3 linked regions of the Blastopirellula marina genome follow. The protein of the gene in region 3 binds, or shares a complex with, the protein of the main gene of each other region. Links are inferred from orthologs where the notes say so. Each region holds a gene or a part of one and is shown on either strand. Other genes may lie near its edges.

The links.
Region 1: the proteins of C5Y96_RS20740 (region 3) and nuoH are in contact, whole or in part, in a crystal structure (PDB 6Y11), measured with the Thermus thermophilus proteins. The link is inferred for Blastopirellula marina from one-to-one orthologs. Residues at the interface, in WP_096411117.1 of Thermus thermophilus: Arg16, Glu17, Gly18, Leu24, Leu27, Val28, Trp30, Gly31, Arg32, Asn34, Ser35, Trp37, Thr54, Asp55, Ala56, Asp59, Ala61, Arg62, Phe63, Gly64, Glu66, Val67, Phe68, Arg69, Ala70, Ser71, Arg73, Gln74, Ala75, Asp76; in WP_096411122.1 of Thermus thermophilus: Arg36, Val44, Arg45, Met46, Gly47, Pro48, Asn49, Arg50, Val51, Leu57, Gln58, Ala61, Asp62, Ile64, Lys65, Ile67, Phe68, Lys69, Glu70, Ile72, Val74, Glu223, Ala224, Glu225, His233, Thr234, Glu235, Tyr236, Ser237, Trp241.
Region 2: the proteins of C5Y96_RS20740 (region 3) and C5Y96_RS14590 are in contact, whole or in part, in a cryo-EM structure (PDB 6KHJ), measured with the Thermosynechococcus vestitus proteins. The link is inferred for Blastopirellula marina from one-to-one orthologs. Residues at the interface, in WP_011056552.1 of Thermosynechococcus vestitus: Leu46, Met47, Tyr48, Thr50, Ala51, Cys52, Phe54, Ile55, Glu56, Ala58, Ala59, Ile61, Gly62, Ser63, Arg64, Phe65, Asn76, Pro78, Thr89, Thr91, Lys93, Met94, Ala97, Leu101, Met123, Phe124, Ser126, Asp127, Ser128, Tyr129; in WP_011057128.1 of Thermosynechococcus vestitus: Pro17, His18, His19, Pro20, Ser21, Met22, Val25, Arg27, Met29, Thr31, Ile38, Asp39, Cys40, Glu41, Pro42, Val43, Ile44, Gly45, Tyr46, Leu47, His48, Arg49, Gly50, Met51, Lys53, Ile54, Asn57, Arg58, Pro65, Tyr66.

Annotation. Positions count from the first base shown.
Region 1 is NZ_PUIA01000038.1:185,698-188,693, reverse strand. It holds nuoH (NADH-quinone oxidoreductase subunit NuoH), read right to left. Parts: upstream 2,116-2,996; coding sequence 886-2,115; downstream 1-885. Other genes in the region: C5Y96_RS14595 (HupE/UreJ family protein), read right to left, coding at 2,295-2,888; C5Y96_RS14605 (NADH-quinone oxidoreductase subunit J), read right to left, coding at 167-889; nuoK (NADH-quinone oxidoreductase subunit NuoK), read right to left, coding at 1-170. UniProt on the Escherichia coli protein: NDH-1 shuttles electrons from NADH, via FMN and iron-sulfur (Fe-S) centers, to quinones in the respiratory chain. The immediate electron acceptor for the enzyme in this species is believed to be ubiquinone.
Region 2 is NZ_PUIA01000038.1:183,558-186,545, forward strand. It holds C5Y96_RS14590 (NADH-quinone oxidoreductase subunit D), read left to right. Parts: upstream 1-885; coding sequence 886-2,091; downstream 2,092-2,988. Other genes in the region: C5Y96_RS28145 (NADH-quinone oxidoreductase subunit A), read left to right, coding at 1-312; C5Y96_RS14585 (NADH-quinone oxidoreductase subunit C), read left to right, coding at 337-867; C5Y96_RS14595 (HupE/UreJ family protein), read left to right, coding at 2,249-2,842.
Region 3 is NZ_PUIA01000069.1:60,059-68,215, forward strand. What follows is about bases 2,717-5,682. They hold C5Y96_RS20740 (NADH-quinone oxidoreductase subunit B), read right to left. Parts: upstream 4,517-5,682; coding sequence 3,917-4,516; downstream 2,717-3,916. Other genes in these bases: sufB (Fe-S cluster assembly protein SufB), read right to left, coding at 2,717-2,923; sufC (Fe-S cluster assembly ATPase SufC), read right to left, coding at 3,039-3,854; C5Y96_RS20745 (helix-turn-helix transcriptional regulator), read right to left, coding at 4,520-5,200; C5Y96_RS20750 (alanine/glycine:cation symporter family protein), read left to right, coding at 5,492-5,682. Also shown: Fe-S cluster assembly protein SufD, read right to left, coding at 77-1,402; more of sufB, read right to left, coding at 1,508-2,716; more of C5Y96_RS20750, read left to right, coding at 5,683-7,735; C5Y96_RS20755 (hypothetical protein), read left to right, coding at 7,812-8,157. UniProt on the Escherichia coli protein: NDH-1 shuttles electrons from NADH, via FMN and iron-sulfur (Fe-S) centers, to quinones in the respiratory chain. The immediate electron acceptor for the enzyme in this species is ubiquinone.

The DNA.
Region 1 (2,996 bases), on a different replicon or contig from region 3:
CTCGCAAATCCCACGAAGTTGACGATCGCTCCATTAAGGACCAACTCGATGCCCATCAATATACCCAAGGCATTTCGCTTCGTTGCCATGCACAGCACGCCGGTCACGAACAGAAATGCTCCGACCGCCAGGAAGTGAGACAATCCGATGGGTTCGGTCAAAAAGCTCACTGGTGATCGCCTCCGTGATGATGCCGTTTAGCCCGGGCCAGGAATGCGGCCCCGACCAGCACTACCAGCAAGTGAACCGAAACAATCTCAAAGGGAAGCAAGTAGCCTGCTAAGCCCGTTTCTTCGCTTTCAATCTTATCCGCTCTCACACCTACGAGCGCCAGGCCAATCTCGCCTGTCCGCTGCGGCATTCCTTCACTGGCTTTGGCCGCCATAAGCTCTAATTTGCGTCGCTGCGCCGCGGTAATCTCTTCCCCGCGTGCCTGTTGACTATTGAGTTCTTCCGCGAAAGCCAGCAACTGCGCATCGACGACAGACTGATAGTCCGAGCTTTGCCACTGTGGAATGAGAAATACAAGCTGCACCAAAATGGCCAGCAAGGCACCGCCCACCAATAGCCCCAATATCCAGTCGCCAGCAGGGGTTCGCATGGTAATGAACGCCTTTTGCGCCGTGAGCATCACGCCGAAGATCAACAGCACGACCGTTCCACCGACATAGATCATCAGTTGCATCGCACCAACGAAATAGGCTCCGGCAAGAAACAGCAAGCCGCTGGTTGCCGCCAGACAGACAATCAAGGCAAACGCCATCCGCACGATGTTGTTCGTCATGGCCACGACGACGGCAAAACCACAGGCACACGAGGCGATGACATAAAACAACACCGTGTGCCAGTTGATCGCTACTTCGCTAGTGGCCGCGAGAAGTGGAGTCACTCGACTTCTCCTTCCTCGTCTGCTGACGACGACAGCGATTCAAGCAGCGCATCGGCTTGCTTCTCGCCGGTCTTATACCAACCCTCGCGTACCAAAGAGCGTTCCTGAGCTGGCAGTAAATCGTTGAAGAAGGGAACGTCCAGCGCCGTCCAGAACATTACCCCCAATAGGCATACGGCGGCGATCGGAACACAGTACTTCAGGCACATGGTAATCACCTGGTCAACACGCAAACGCGGAAACGTCCAACGCACCCACATCATCGCGATCACACCAATCGATGCCTTGACCAGCAAGCAAAGCACGCCAAACAGATTAGCGATTGAACTGAACCACCAGCAATTGCCAAGGTAGTCGGGGTACCAATCCATCAGAGCGCTGAAAATGGGGATCGGGCCATTCCAGCCGCCAAAGAATAGGATCGCCGCCAAGGCCGAGACCAAAATCATCGAGCCGTATTCGGCCATGAAGAACAGGCTCCAACGCATGCCAGAGTACTCGGTGAGAAAGCCGGCCACCAGCTCACTTTCGGCTTCTGCCAGGTCGAATGGAGCTCGATTCACACTAGCAACCGCACACGTAAAGTAAATCCAGAACACGACAAAGATGAAGGGATCGTGGAAGATCAGCCAATTGGTGAACAAACCTCGCTGCTGATCGCCAATAGCAACCAGGTCCATCGTTCCGCAGATCATCAGGGGAACGATCACGCAGAGACCCAACGGCACTTCATAGCTGACAACCTGGGCCGCTTGCCGCATTGCACCGAACAGCGACCACTTCGACCCTGACGAGTACCCTGCCAAGATCACGCCGAAGACTTCCAATCCCAAGACGGCGATCAGAAAGAACAGACCGATGTTCAAATGCAAAGCCACCCACCCTGAAGCGAAGGGGAGGGCCATGAACGCGGAGAAGCTGGCGGCGAACGCCACATAGGGTGCCAATTTGAACAGGATGGGATCAGCATCCTTGGGCATCAAGTCTTCTTTTGAAAGAAGCTTAATCCCGTCGGCCAGCGATTGAAGCCACCCAAATGCCCCACCAGTGCGAGTTGGCCCCAGGCGATCTTGAATACGGCCAGAGACCTTCCGTTCGGCCCAGATGAACACAAACGCACCCAGAGCGATCACATTGACCAGCAAGAAGGCTTGAATCAGCGCGGCGACCGTGTACCCCAGGAATTCCCATCCTGCAGGAAACCAACCTGCGAAGAACTCTCCCACGTGCGCGCTTTCCTTGTGCGTAAAAATACCGGGCAAAACACAGCCTTTTCCCGGACCCTCATGATACCGACCCAGGCACCCGGCGAAAACTACTCAGTCGTCAAACTCCGGCTTTCTCGCCGGGAATTAGTTCACCTGGTGTTTGTTTTCTCGGCAACTCGCATCAGGATCAATTGCCACTACAGCACACCCAAAAGCAAACAGACTCCAACCAGCGAGATTGCCACTCCAGACAGACGAAGTGAAGGTGCCCAACGCCGACTATTCTTCACGCTCAATCCAACAGCAATCCCGACCAAATGGAGTAGTGCGGTAGCACCAACAACCCCAGACGCATACCACACAGCATCGGCCATTGCAGGCATCTCGATTCCGTGAGCATGGCCGTGCATCAAACCAAATACTCCGAGAAAGATGGCGGCAGAGACAATTGGATATGCCATCCCCAAGGCCAAAGCAACACCGAGAGCAACCACCGAAAGTGCGATCCCATACTCAACAAATTGAACCTGCACTCCATTCATGCCAATAGTGCCACCAACGACCATCATGCCCAGGAACGTTGCCGGAAGTATCCAAATCGCTTTCCCACCTATCTGCACACTTAAAAGCCCAACAGCGATCATCGCCAGAAGATGATCTAAACCAAACCATGGGTGTGAGAAGCCTGCTCCCAAGCTACTGCCTGAAAGACCATGCTGCGGATGAGCAAAGGCGGTTGATGAAATGACCACAACCCAACATCCTGCCAACAAAGCTTTCCGAAAATTCATCACTGTTGTTCCGATCCCAAGCGGGTCAACTCGTCGGCCAGGTGGCTAACATTTTTACCGTAAAACCAAAGGGGAGATGCACCTTGAATACATCGCCAACGAGTAAAC
Region 2 (2,988 bases), on a different replicon or contig from region 3:
GGCACCCGTGTGATTGGTCCGGGATACGCAGGCCTGATGACGGAGCTTGGTTTGCCGGTCGGTGAAGAGGAGCTTCTAGCATCAAAGGACGTTGCCGCCAGCAACGCCCAGGCCCGTTCGGCTGCTGCAAAACTAGTTTGGACGTGCGTAGCGGACATCATGGTCTTTTTTGCGGTTCTGATGGTCGGTTTCGCGTACGTTTGGAAGCGAGGGGATCTCGACTGGGTGCGCTCGATGTCCGGGCATGCGCGCACACGTACTAAATCAAAATCAAGCTGGCAGGAATCGACTCAGGTGGCCTCAACTCCTTAGTTGCTTAGCAAGGTAAACCCAAGCATGATTGACGAGCCCTTCGTAGAGAAACTCAAGCAACGTTTCGGCGATAAGGTCGTAGGTGCGAATCTCGAGAACGTCGATCCCTGGATCGAAGTGTCGCCAACTGGTTTAGTGGAAGTGTGTCGTTATCTCAAGGAAGAGTCTTCGATCGCGTTTGACTACCTGAATTCGATTTGCGTTGTCGACTACTGCGAGACCGATCCCAAGAAAGCCGCCAAGGCAAAGTGGCAGCCACACTTAGAGGTCGTTTATCACGTTTCCAGTATTCGTCATAAAACGACTGGCACCATGAAGGTAATGCTATCGCGTTGGAAGGATGCAATCGAAGGACAAATTCCTGAATTGCCGTCGGTTACCAGTGTCTGGAAAACGGCTGATTGGCACGAACGTGAGGTATACGATCTATCCGGCGTTCTGTTTATTGGGCACGAGAATTTGAGACGGATTTTGTGCCCTGAAGACTGGGTAGGGCACCCGCTTCGCAAGGATTATGTCATGCCGCTCGAGTATCACGGAATCCGTGGACGCTAGTTCGTGAAAGCCCTTTGAATGTCCAACGCGAATCAATCCGAAATCATTGAACTCGATGTTCGCACCGACGAGATGTTGGTGAATATGGGGCCGCAGCATCCCAGCACGCATGGTGTGTTACGGCTTGTCTTGCGCACCGATGGCGAGGTTGTCTCGGAGGCGGTACCCCATATCGGATACCTGCATCGCTGCGCGGAAAAAATCGGCGAGAACCTCACGCCGCGGCAGTTCATTCCTTACACCGACCGGATGGATTATCTGGCCGGTATGAACATGAACCTTGGCTGGTCATTGGCTGTGGAAAAGCTGCTTGACTACGACCTGCCAGAAAAAGTGCGACATACCCGCGTGATGATTGCGGAATTGAATCGCATCGCCAGTCACCTGGTGGGAATGGGAACCTACGGGCTCGATTTGGGGACCTTCAGCCCATTTCTGTACGCGTTCCGCGAGCGAGAGAAGATTCTCGATCTGTTGGAATGGGTCTGCGGTGCGCGGCTAACCTATAGCTATATCACCCCAGGGGGCGTGACGGCCGATTTGCCTTTCGACTGGATCGATAAGTGCAGCCATTTTCTGGATCAGTTCGAGCCTCAGATTCCGGACTATCACACGCTTTTGACAACGAACGCCATTTTCATCAAACGGACCACGGGCATTGGGGTTATGTCGGCCGACATGGCGATTGCCTATGGCTGTTCAGGGCCGGTGCTGCGCGGGTCTGGCGTCGATCATGATCTTCGCCGAGATGGCGAGCCTCGCTACCGGGCAATGTACGAGGGATACGATTTCGAGGTGATCGTCGAAAGAGACGGTAGCTACCCGACGGATCAGGTTTATCCCTCCGTGCCGGATGAGGCTGTGCTGGGCGATTGTTGGCACCGGTTCTACGTGCGGATGTTAGAAGTGATTCAGGCGATCAAATTGATCCGCCAGGGGATGGATTTTTATCGGAAGTCGAGCGGCGACTGGGGAACGCCCATCAAGCTGGCAACCAAGCTGCCGCCTGGCGAGGCCTATCTTGAGACGGAGTGCCCTCGTGGGCAGATGGGATTCTATGTCGTATCCGATGGGGGCGACTCGATTCCTCGCCGGGTCAGGGCTCGCAGTAGCTGTTTCAGTAATCTTTCGGTTGTCGAAGAACTCTGCCGTGGTGGCTTGATCGCCGACATTCCAGCGATCGTTGGTTCGCTGGATATTGTGATGGGGGAAATCGATCGTTGATCGTACTGTGGTGGTAAAAGGTGTTTGGAGCCTTGCTGGGGCCTGCGTGGTTTACTCGTTGGCGATGTATTCAAGGTGCATCTCCCCTTTGGTTTTACGGTAAAAATGTTAGCCACCTGGCCGACGAGTTGACCCGCTTGGGATCGGAACAACAGTGATGAATTTTCGGAAAGCTTTGTTGGCAGGATGTTGGGTTGTGGTCATTTCATCAACCGCCTTTGCTCATCCGCAGCATGGTCTTTCAGGCAGTAGCTTGGGAGCAGGCTTCTCACACCCATGGTTTGGTTTAGATCATCTTCTGGCGATGATCGCTGTTGGGCTTTTAAGTGTGCAGATAGGTGGGAAAGCGATTTGGATACTTCCGGCAACGTTCCTGGGCATGATGGTCGTTGGTGGCACTATTGGCATGAATGGAGTGCAGGTTCAATTTGTTGAGTATGGGATCGCACTTTCGGTGGTTGCTCTCGGTGTTGCTTTGGCCTTGGGGATGGCATATCCAATTGTCTCTGCCGCCATCTTTCTCGGAGTATTTGGTTTGATGCACGGCCATGCTCACGGAATCGAGATGCCTGCAATGGCCGATGCTGTGTGGTATGCGTCTGGGGTTGTTGGTGCTACCGCACTACTCCATTTGGTCGGGATTGCTGTTGGATTGAGCGTGAAGAATAGTCGGCGTTGGGCACCTTCACTTCGTCTGTCTGGAGTGGCAATCTCGCTGGTTGGAGTCTGTTTGCTTTTGGGTGTGCTGTAGTGGCAATTGATCCTGATGCGAGTTGCCGAGAAAACAAACACCAGGTGAACTAATTCCCGGCGAGAAAGCCGGAGTTTGACGACTGAGTAGTTTTCGCCGGGTGCCTGGGTCGGTATCATGAGGGTCCGGGAAAAGGCTGTGTTTTG
Region 3 (8,157 bases):
TGTAGAGCCCACGTGTCGCGGGTCAGAAACTCGGTACCCGCTTTGCGACCCGCGACACGCGGGCCCTACTTACCAGTTAATCGTATTCGCGAACACGGCGCGCGATCGCGTGCCCTAGGGCTTCACGTACCGATTCGAGCGTAATGCGGTCGAATACCTGTTGGAAGAAGCCGGTCACGATCATACGCATCGCTTCTTTGCGGGTATAACCGCGAGCCATGGCGTAGAAGATCTGCTCTTCGTCTACCTTGCCGGTGGTGGCCCCGTGGGTGCAGCGAACGTCGTCCGCTTCGATTTCCAAGCCAGGGATCGAGTCGGCACGGCTATGTTCGGTCAGCAGTAGGTTGTCGATACGCTGATAGCCGTCGGTCTTCTGAGCACCGGGAGCAACCTTGATCATCCCGCGCCATACGGTTCGTGACTGATCTTGCAGGGCCGCTTTGTACAGGAAGTTACTCGTGCAGTTCGGGGCACGATGGTACTGCTGCGTGTGATAGGAAAGGTGCTGCTTGTTCTCGGTGAAGAGCACGCCGTTCACTTCGCAGTGGGCACCTGGCTTATCAAGGGCAACGTGCTGATTCACTTTCGACAGGCGGCTACCCAGTGCACCCAGCGTCCAGAACAGGTTACCGTCTTGGCCGACGCAACCTTTCTGCTGAGCGAAGTGCCACACCTTTTCGCCCCAGTTCTGCAGGTTCACGAAGCGCAGGTTGGCTCGATCGCCAACGATCACTTCAATCGCACCGCAGTGGAAGCCAGGCTGGTCGTCGTCCAGGCTGGCCGATTCGGTCAGCACGGTTGCCTGGGCACCTTCTTCCAGCACGATCAACGTATGAGCCAGGTCGACACCGTTGTCTCCAACCAGGTTCAACACGTGCAGCGGTTGCTCGACCTGAACGTTACGGGGAACGTACAGAAACGCACCGCCACTGAAGTAGGCGGCATGCAGGGCACTGAACTTGTCGAAGTGTGGGTCGAACTCGCCTTGGAAGAGATACTTCTTCACCAGGTCGCCATGCTCGGCCAGAACGGTACGGAAGTCGCCGAAGATGACGCCTTTGGCTTTCAGTTCGTCGCTGATGGTACTGACGGCGGTCTTACCGTTCAGGGAGATCACCTGGCCGCCGATGTCAACACCTTGGGCCAAGAGACCGGTCGGGAGGGTCGACGGATCGACCTGGGTAGCGAAGCTAGGCGGATTGAACTTCTTCAGGCTGAAGCCGCGGATGTCGGTTCGCATCCACTCTTCTTCCTTGCGGGTCGGCCAGTCCTTCTGCTCAAAGCTTTCGAAGGCTTCCTGGCGAAGATCGACCAGCCACTGGGGCTCGTTCAGTTGTTTGACGTAATCGTTGAATGCTTCGGCATTCCAATTTTCGACGGTGGTTGCGGCTGCCACGCTCATGATATCGCTAATGTTCGGGTCTTAACTGTCAAAGAAAAATGGCCAAGCACGCCAGCTCGATCGACGCTGCTTGGCCCAAATGTGGTCACGAAAGGGTTCCGTCGACTAACCGACCGAACCTTCCATTTGCAGCTCGATCAAGCGGTTCAGTTCGACCGCGTATTCCATCGGCAATTCCTTCACCAGCGGCTCGATGAAACCATTGACGATCATCGTGCTCGCTTCCGCTTCGGTCAGGCCGCGGCTCATCAGGTAGAAGAGTTGCTCTTCACCAATACGCGAGACGCTCGCTTCGTGACCGATGGCGACATCGGGTTCCATGATTTCGATGTAGGGGTAGGTGTCGGTCTGGCTTTCGGGGTCCAGAATCAATGCATCGCACACGACGCTGCACTTGGTGTTATGAGCACCTTCCTCGACGCGAACCAGCCCGCGATAGCTACCGCGACCGCCGTCCTTCGAGATCGATTTGGAAATGATCTGTCCAGAAGTGTTCGGAGCACAGTGAACCAGCTTGGCACCGGTGTCCTGATGCTGATGCTTGCCGGCAAACGCGATCGAAAGGATCTCGCCGCGGGCACCTGGTTCCATCAGGTAAACAGCTGGGTACTTCATCGTCAGGTGGCTACCCAGGTTGCCGTCCACCCATTCCATGGTGGCGTCGGCATAAGCCAAAGCGCGCTTGGTCACCAGGTTGTAGATGTTGTTCGCCCAGTTCTGGATCGTGCTGTATCGGCAACGCGAACCCTTCTTGCAGATCACTTCCACCACGGCCGAGTGCAAGCTTTCCGACGAGTACATCGGAGCGGTGCAACCTTCGACGTAGTGAATCTTCGCCCCTTCGTCGACGATGATCAGCGTACGCTCGAACTGCCCCATGCTTTCTTCGTTGATACGGAAGTAGGTTTGCAGAGGGAATTCGATTTCGACGCCAGGAGGAACGTAGATAAACGAACCGCCAGACCAGACCGCCGAGTTGAGCGCGGCGAACTTGTTGTCGTGCGGAGGAATCACCGTGCCGAAGTATTCCTTCAGCAGTTCAGGGTGTTCACGCAGAGCGGTGTCCGTATCGGTGAAGATCACACCCTTTTGAGCGAGGTCTTCCTGCAGCGAACCGTACACCACTTCGCTCTCGAACTGAGCTTTCACGCCGGCCAGGTATTGGCGTTCGGCTTCGGGAATGCCCAGTTTCTCGAACGTTTCCTTGATTTCCGCCGGCACGTCGTCCCACGTCTTGCCTTGCTTCTCGGTCGGCTTGAGGTAGTAGTAGATGTCTTGGAAGTCGAGGCTGATGTCGCCGCCCCATTTGGGCATCGGCTTGGAGTTGAAGATCTCCAGCGAGTCCAAACGGAACTTACGCATCCAGTCCGGTTCGTCCTTGATGTCCGAGATCTGATTGACGATCTCAGGATTCAATCCCTTCTTGGCCTTGAAGACACCCTTGCTGGTCGTGCGGAAATCGTACTTGTTGATTTCACCGATTGGGCTTTGTACGCCGGTGTCAGTAATATCGGTGGCCATTGTCTCTCCAAACTATTGAATATCGTCGGTGGCGATGGTCTGCGTGCTTCGCATTGGTGCCTGGTCGCAGTTCAGGCCGCGAAGCGAATCGCACAGTGACTAATACGCTTTGTGACTAAACCGTTTGCTCTTCGTCTTGCATCGCACGTTCCATGGCAGCCGCTTCCGGATATGCCTTGCGAATGCGTTCGTAACCATTGGAATGCAGTTCGTGAGCCAGCTCGACGCCGCCGCTTTCGACGATCCGCCCACCCAGCATCACGTGAGCGTGCGAAGGTGGGTTGTGCTCGAGCAGCTTGTCGTGGTGGGTAATGATCAGAAGGCCCATCTCTTCGCCACCGATCTGAGCGATACTCTGGCTGGCCAGACGCACCGCATCGGCGTCCAGACCGCTGTCGGTTTCGTCCAGAATGGCGAATTTCGGCTGCAGCATAGCCAGCTGAAGAATCTCGGCCCGCTTCATTTCACCACCTGAGAAGCCGTCGTTGACGTAACGACGAGCGAACTCGGTGTCCATCTGAAGCTGGTTCATCTTCTCTTTGATTTCCTTACGGAATTCCCGCATCGGAATGAGGTCTTCACCTTCTTTACGTTCTGGATTGCGAACGTTGGTCGTTGCGTGCCGCAGGAAGTCGGCCAGGCGAACGCCAGGGATGGCGATCGGCCGCTGGAAGGCCATGAACAGGCCAAGTCGGGCTCGTTCGTCCGCTTCCATCTCGGTGACGTCGACATCGTTCAGCAGAATGCGACCTTCGGTCACTTCGTACTTGGGATGTCCCATGACGGCAAAGCCGAGCGTGCTTTTACCGGAACCGTTAGGGCCCATCAGGGCATGCGTTTCACCACGCTTCAGTTCCAGGTTCACGCCATTGAGGATCGGCTTGTCTTCTACCGAAACGTGTAAATTCTCAATCTTCAATACGTCGGTCATTCGTGACTATTCGCTCTACTTGAGTCTCAACGGAGGCGACACCGCAAGCGGCGTCATGGAAGTTATTTACCAGTATGCTTTTGATGTTGGGTCAGCGGGTTTTCCGATCCTGTCGCCTGGACATAACCGGAATGATGCGGAACCGGCAACTCGTCTTCGACGCGTGTGCCGTTCTTATTATTGATGCGATGTCCGCGGATCTTGTCTTGGATTCGCATCAACCCTTCCAACAGTGCCTCCGGCCGTGGAGGACATCCGGGAACGTAAACGTCCACGGGAACAACCAGGTCAACTCCTTTGACCACGTGATACCCATACTTGAAGTAAGGACCACCACCCACGGTGCAGGCACCCATGGCGATGACATACTTCGGATCAGGCATCATGTTGTAAAGCCGCCGAACTCGGCTGGCCATTTTGTAGGTGACCGTGCCGGCGACAATCATCAAGTCTGCTTGGCGAGGGGAGGCCCGAAACGCTCCGGCCCCGAAGCGGTCGATGTCGTAACGACTCGCCCCAACAGCCATCATTTCGATCGCACAACAGGCCAGCCCAAACGTCATGGGCCAAATACTTGCCTGCTGCCCCCAATTGATGGCCTGTTCGATGGTCGTCGTGATGACGTTCTCTTCGAAACGGCCTTCAATCCACGGCTTGGTCATGTGTTACACGCTTTCCGTTTCCGGGCCGATTTGGGTCAGCTCGTAAGTGCAACAGCCTTCGCCATCGAGCCGACAATGGCTCAACTTCATGTTTTGTCCGACCAATTCGGCAAACATCGCTTTCTCGAGGGCACACACCGCTCGATCCTGCTCGGCCAAATCCGGATAAGGACAAGCCAGCACGTTGAGCACCGGCTTACCCTCAGTGTCTTCTTCGTATTCCAACGGAATCTGACGACCGATGAACAGGGCCATCAGGTCGTGAATCCGCTCGTGGGCGTCTTCGCCGTGAATCTGGCTGGCGTACATCTCGACCAGCCGCTTGGCGATCCGAGAAATGAGCCCTTGCTTCACCTCGGGATCTTCAATGGACCGAATCTCGTCCCACAGGGCCAAAGCCAGGTCGGCATAGTTCGCCCCGGTCTTTCGTTCACCCTTGGTGGTCAAGCGATACTTGTGGGTCGGTCGACCACGGCCGGCTTTCGACGAGATTCGCTCGACATAGCCTTGCCCCATCAAGCGATTCAGACGCTGCCGCACGGCGGTGGCGGTCACTTCCATAGCCACGGCCATTTCGGCTGTGGTTAGGGAAGGAGTCCGACGCAATAGATCGAGCACGACCAAGTCGGTCGGGAAGACCTCGTTGGCCCATCGTGTGTCATTTTGCGCGGAATTGGTGCTCATTCGCTTAAATTCGCTGTCTCACGACTGGCAATCTGCTAGCCGTATCGCTAAGTTGTGTCAGTACCCTAATGTTAGGGATTATCGCATTTTTGACAAGTATATATTCGTTAAATCGCGGTTCCCCGACAAGCGTTGCCGTAACCCCTTACCAGAACAATGGTTAAACTTTGCGGCAACTACAGCCCCCTAATCGCCCTAGCTCATCCATTTCGGAACGACTAATAGAACAACCTTCATTCATCCGGCGAGCCCCATGCCGAATCAGGAAGGTTGGCAGTTTGGGAAATTTGCATGATCGCAAGTCGACGAACTTTTCCGTGGGCCGTATTCACCTTTGTCGCATTGATGGTCGCACTAAGTTGCTTCCTCGTTTCGGCTCAGGATGCTCCTCCTTCAGACACACCGGCGGCAGAAGATAACGCCGGAGAGCAGTCTTCTTCGGAAGCGACCTACCCGCCGCCGGTCAATTTGGTTGACCAAGAGCCGGTCCCGGTACTCGATCGCATCGATGGTGCATTCGGCTGGATCGTCGGCAAGATGGCCGCCACGCTCTTCTACAAGGTCGCCCCTGAAGAGCGGCAATATGTCCAAGAGAACTACGTTCTGTACTATGTGCGTGACGAAGGAACCGACGGACCGTTTCAATTGGCCGAGAACAGCAAGCTTCGCAAGCCGGAAGACATGCCCGACGAGGTAACCGAGAAGGAAGCGACCGCCTGGGTCGAGACAGGCAACGCGATCAAACCGGCCAGCCCAAGCGTTCCGTACCGCCGTGGCGACTTGATTCGCCCAGGTGAAGACGGCAAACCTCGCGTTCGACCGGTTGAATACGTCAAGTATATCATTAACGATTCGGCCAAGTACGTTCTGATCCCTGGCAAAGATGGCGAGCCTGACTCGTTCCGTCCGGTCCGCAAGGTCCGCGCCGCACTGAGCACCGACCCAGCCGATTGGAAGTCGCCGGAAGAGATCAAGCAGATGGCCGAGCATGGCGAACTGGCTCTTGATTCGGCCGCCAACGGCCCTCAGACGCCTTACCTGTTTACCGAATATGACGGAGGGGTTCCCCTGGTCGTGATTTGGCTGGCAGGGGGCGCGGTCTTCTTCACCGTCTACTTTGGATTCGTCAACTTCTGGGGTGTTCCGCATGCGATCACCGTTGTCCGCGGTACCTACGACGACCCCAATGAACCAGGCGAAGTGACGCACTTTCAGGCATTAGCCTCGGCACTTTCGGCCACCGTCGGCCTGGGTAATATCGCCGGCGTTACCGTAGCGGTTACAGAAGGGGGGCCAGGCGCGTTCTTCTGGATGATGCTGTGCGGCTTCTTTGGTATGGCCAGTAAGTTTGTCGAATGTACGCTCGGCCAGATGTACCGCGAGGTCAAACCTGACGGCACCATCCAAGGTGGCCCGATGAACTACCTGGTCAACGCCTTCGAGCAGTTCGGTCTCAAACCGATCGGCATCGTGGTTTCGATCGTCTTCGCGGTGATGTGCGTGCTGGCCAGTTTCGGCGGCGGCAACATGTTCCAAGGAAATCAGGCCGCTTCCCAAGTGCTGAAGATGGTCCAGAACTCCGACATCGATCAACTAGACAAGGTCCAGCAGCAACTCAAAACCGCTGCCGCAGCGAAAGACCTGGAGCAAATCCCCGTCCTACAGGCCCAACGTACGACCCTGCAAAACCGGGTCGATGGCTTCGAGCGTCAATTCAAAATTGGCTTCGGGATCGTTATGGCGATCCTGGTCGGGGCGGTCATTATTGGCGGTATCAAACGCATTGGCGCGGCGGCCAGTAAGATTGTTCCCTCGATGTGCATCATCTACATCCTGGCCTGCTTGTGGATCATTTTAAGCAACGTGACGGAGATCCCTTCGCTGGTCGCCATGATCTTCACCGAGGCTTTCAACCCTGAAGCGGTCCGCGGGGGTATTCTTGGCGTGATCGTGCTGGGTGTGCGTCGTGCCGCGTTCAGCAACGAAGCTGGCGTCGGTAGCGCCGCGATCGCCCACAGTGCTGCAAAAACTGACGAGCCTGTCCGCGAAGGATTCGTTGCCTTGCTGGAACCCTTTATCGATACGATCGTGGTCTGCTCGATGACGGCGTTGGTTATCTTGATCACCGGTGCCTGGAACGATCCGACCTTGGTTCACACCAAAGGTTTTGAAGGGGTCGAGCTCACCTCGGAAGCATTCAAAGCCCAAATCAGTTGGTTCCCCTATGTGCTGACGGTCGCGGTCGTGCTGTTTGCATTCTCGACCATTATTTCGTGGAGCTACTACGGCGAACGCTGCTGGGAACGCCTGTTCGGTGCCCGCAGTGTGATGCTCTATAAAGCGATCTTCGTGGGGGCCGTTTTCCTGGGCCCCATCTTCCCACTGAGCAACGTGCTCGATTTTTCCGACTTCATGATCCTCTCCATGGCGTTTCCTAACATCATGGGGGCCATACTGTTAGCCCCAACCGTCAAACGTGCCCTGGGCGAGTACTGGCAAAAATATAAGGCCGGCGAGTTCAAGAAATTCAAATAAGCCGCGAATGACTTCCTAAGTGGGAGATCCGATTTTATCTCCCACGTTTCCTCCCCCGGAAAAAGGAAGTTGTCCGATGTGCACTCGCCAGTGTCACGAAACGAAGTCCTCCTCGACGAATGTCCTCGGTGCTTGGGGCTTCGGGATTTCGTTGTTTGGTCTGCTGATGACCTTTGGCCTGCTATGTCCGCTGGGCCTGCTGCTAAGTTTCTTTGGCTTGTTTGCCAAGAAGCGGGGCATTGCGATCGCCGGAACGATCATCGGCGGGATCGGGACAACCATCGTCGCAGTCGGCATCGGCTCGATCGCCATGGCCGCTAATGCCGTGCATCACTATCAGGTCGAAGTCCCCAAGATCCAAGAGACGCGTCAGATCCTTGATACGGCCTGCGTCGAGATCGAATCGTACCGCCAAGAGAACA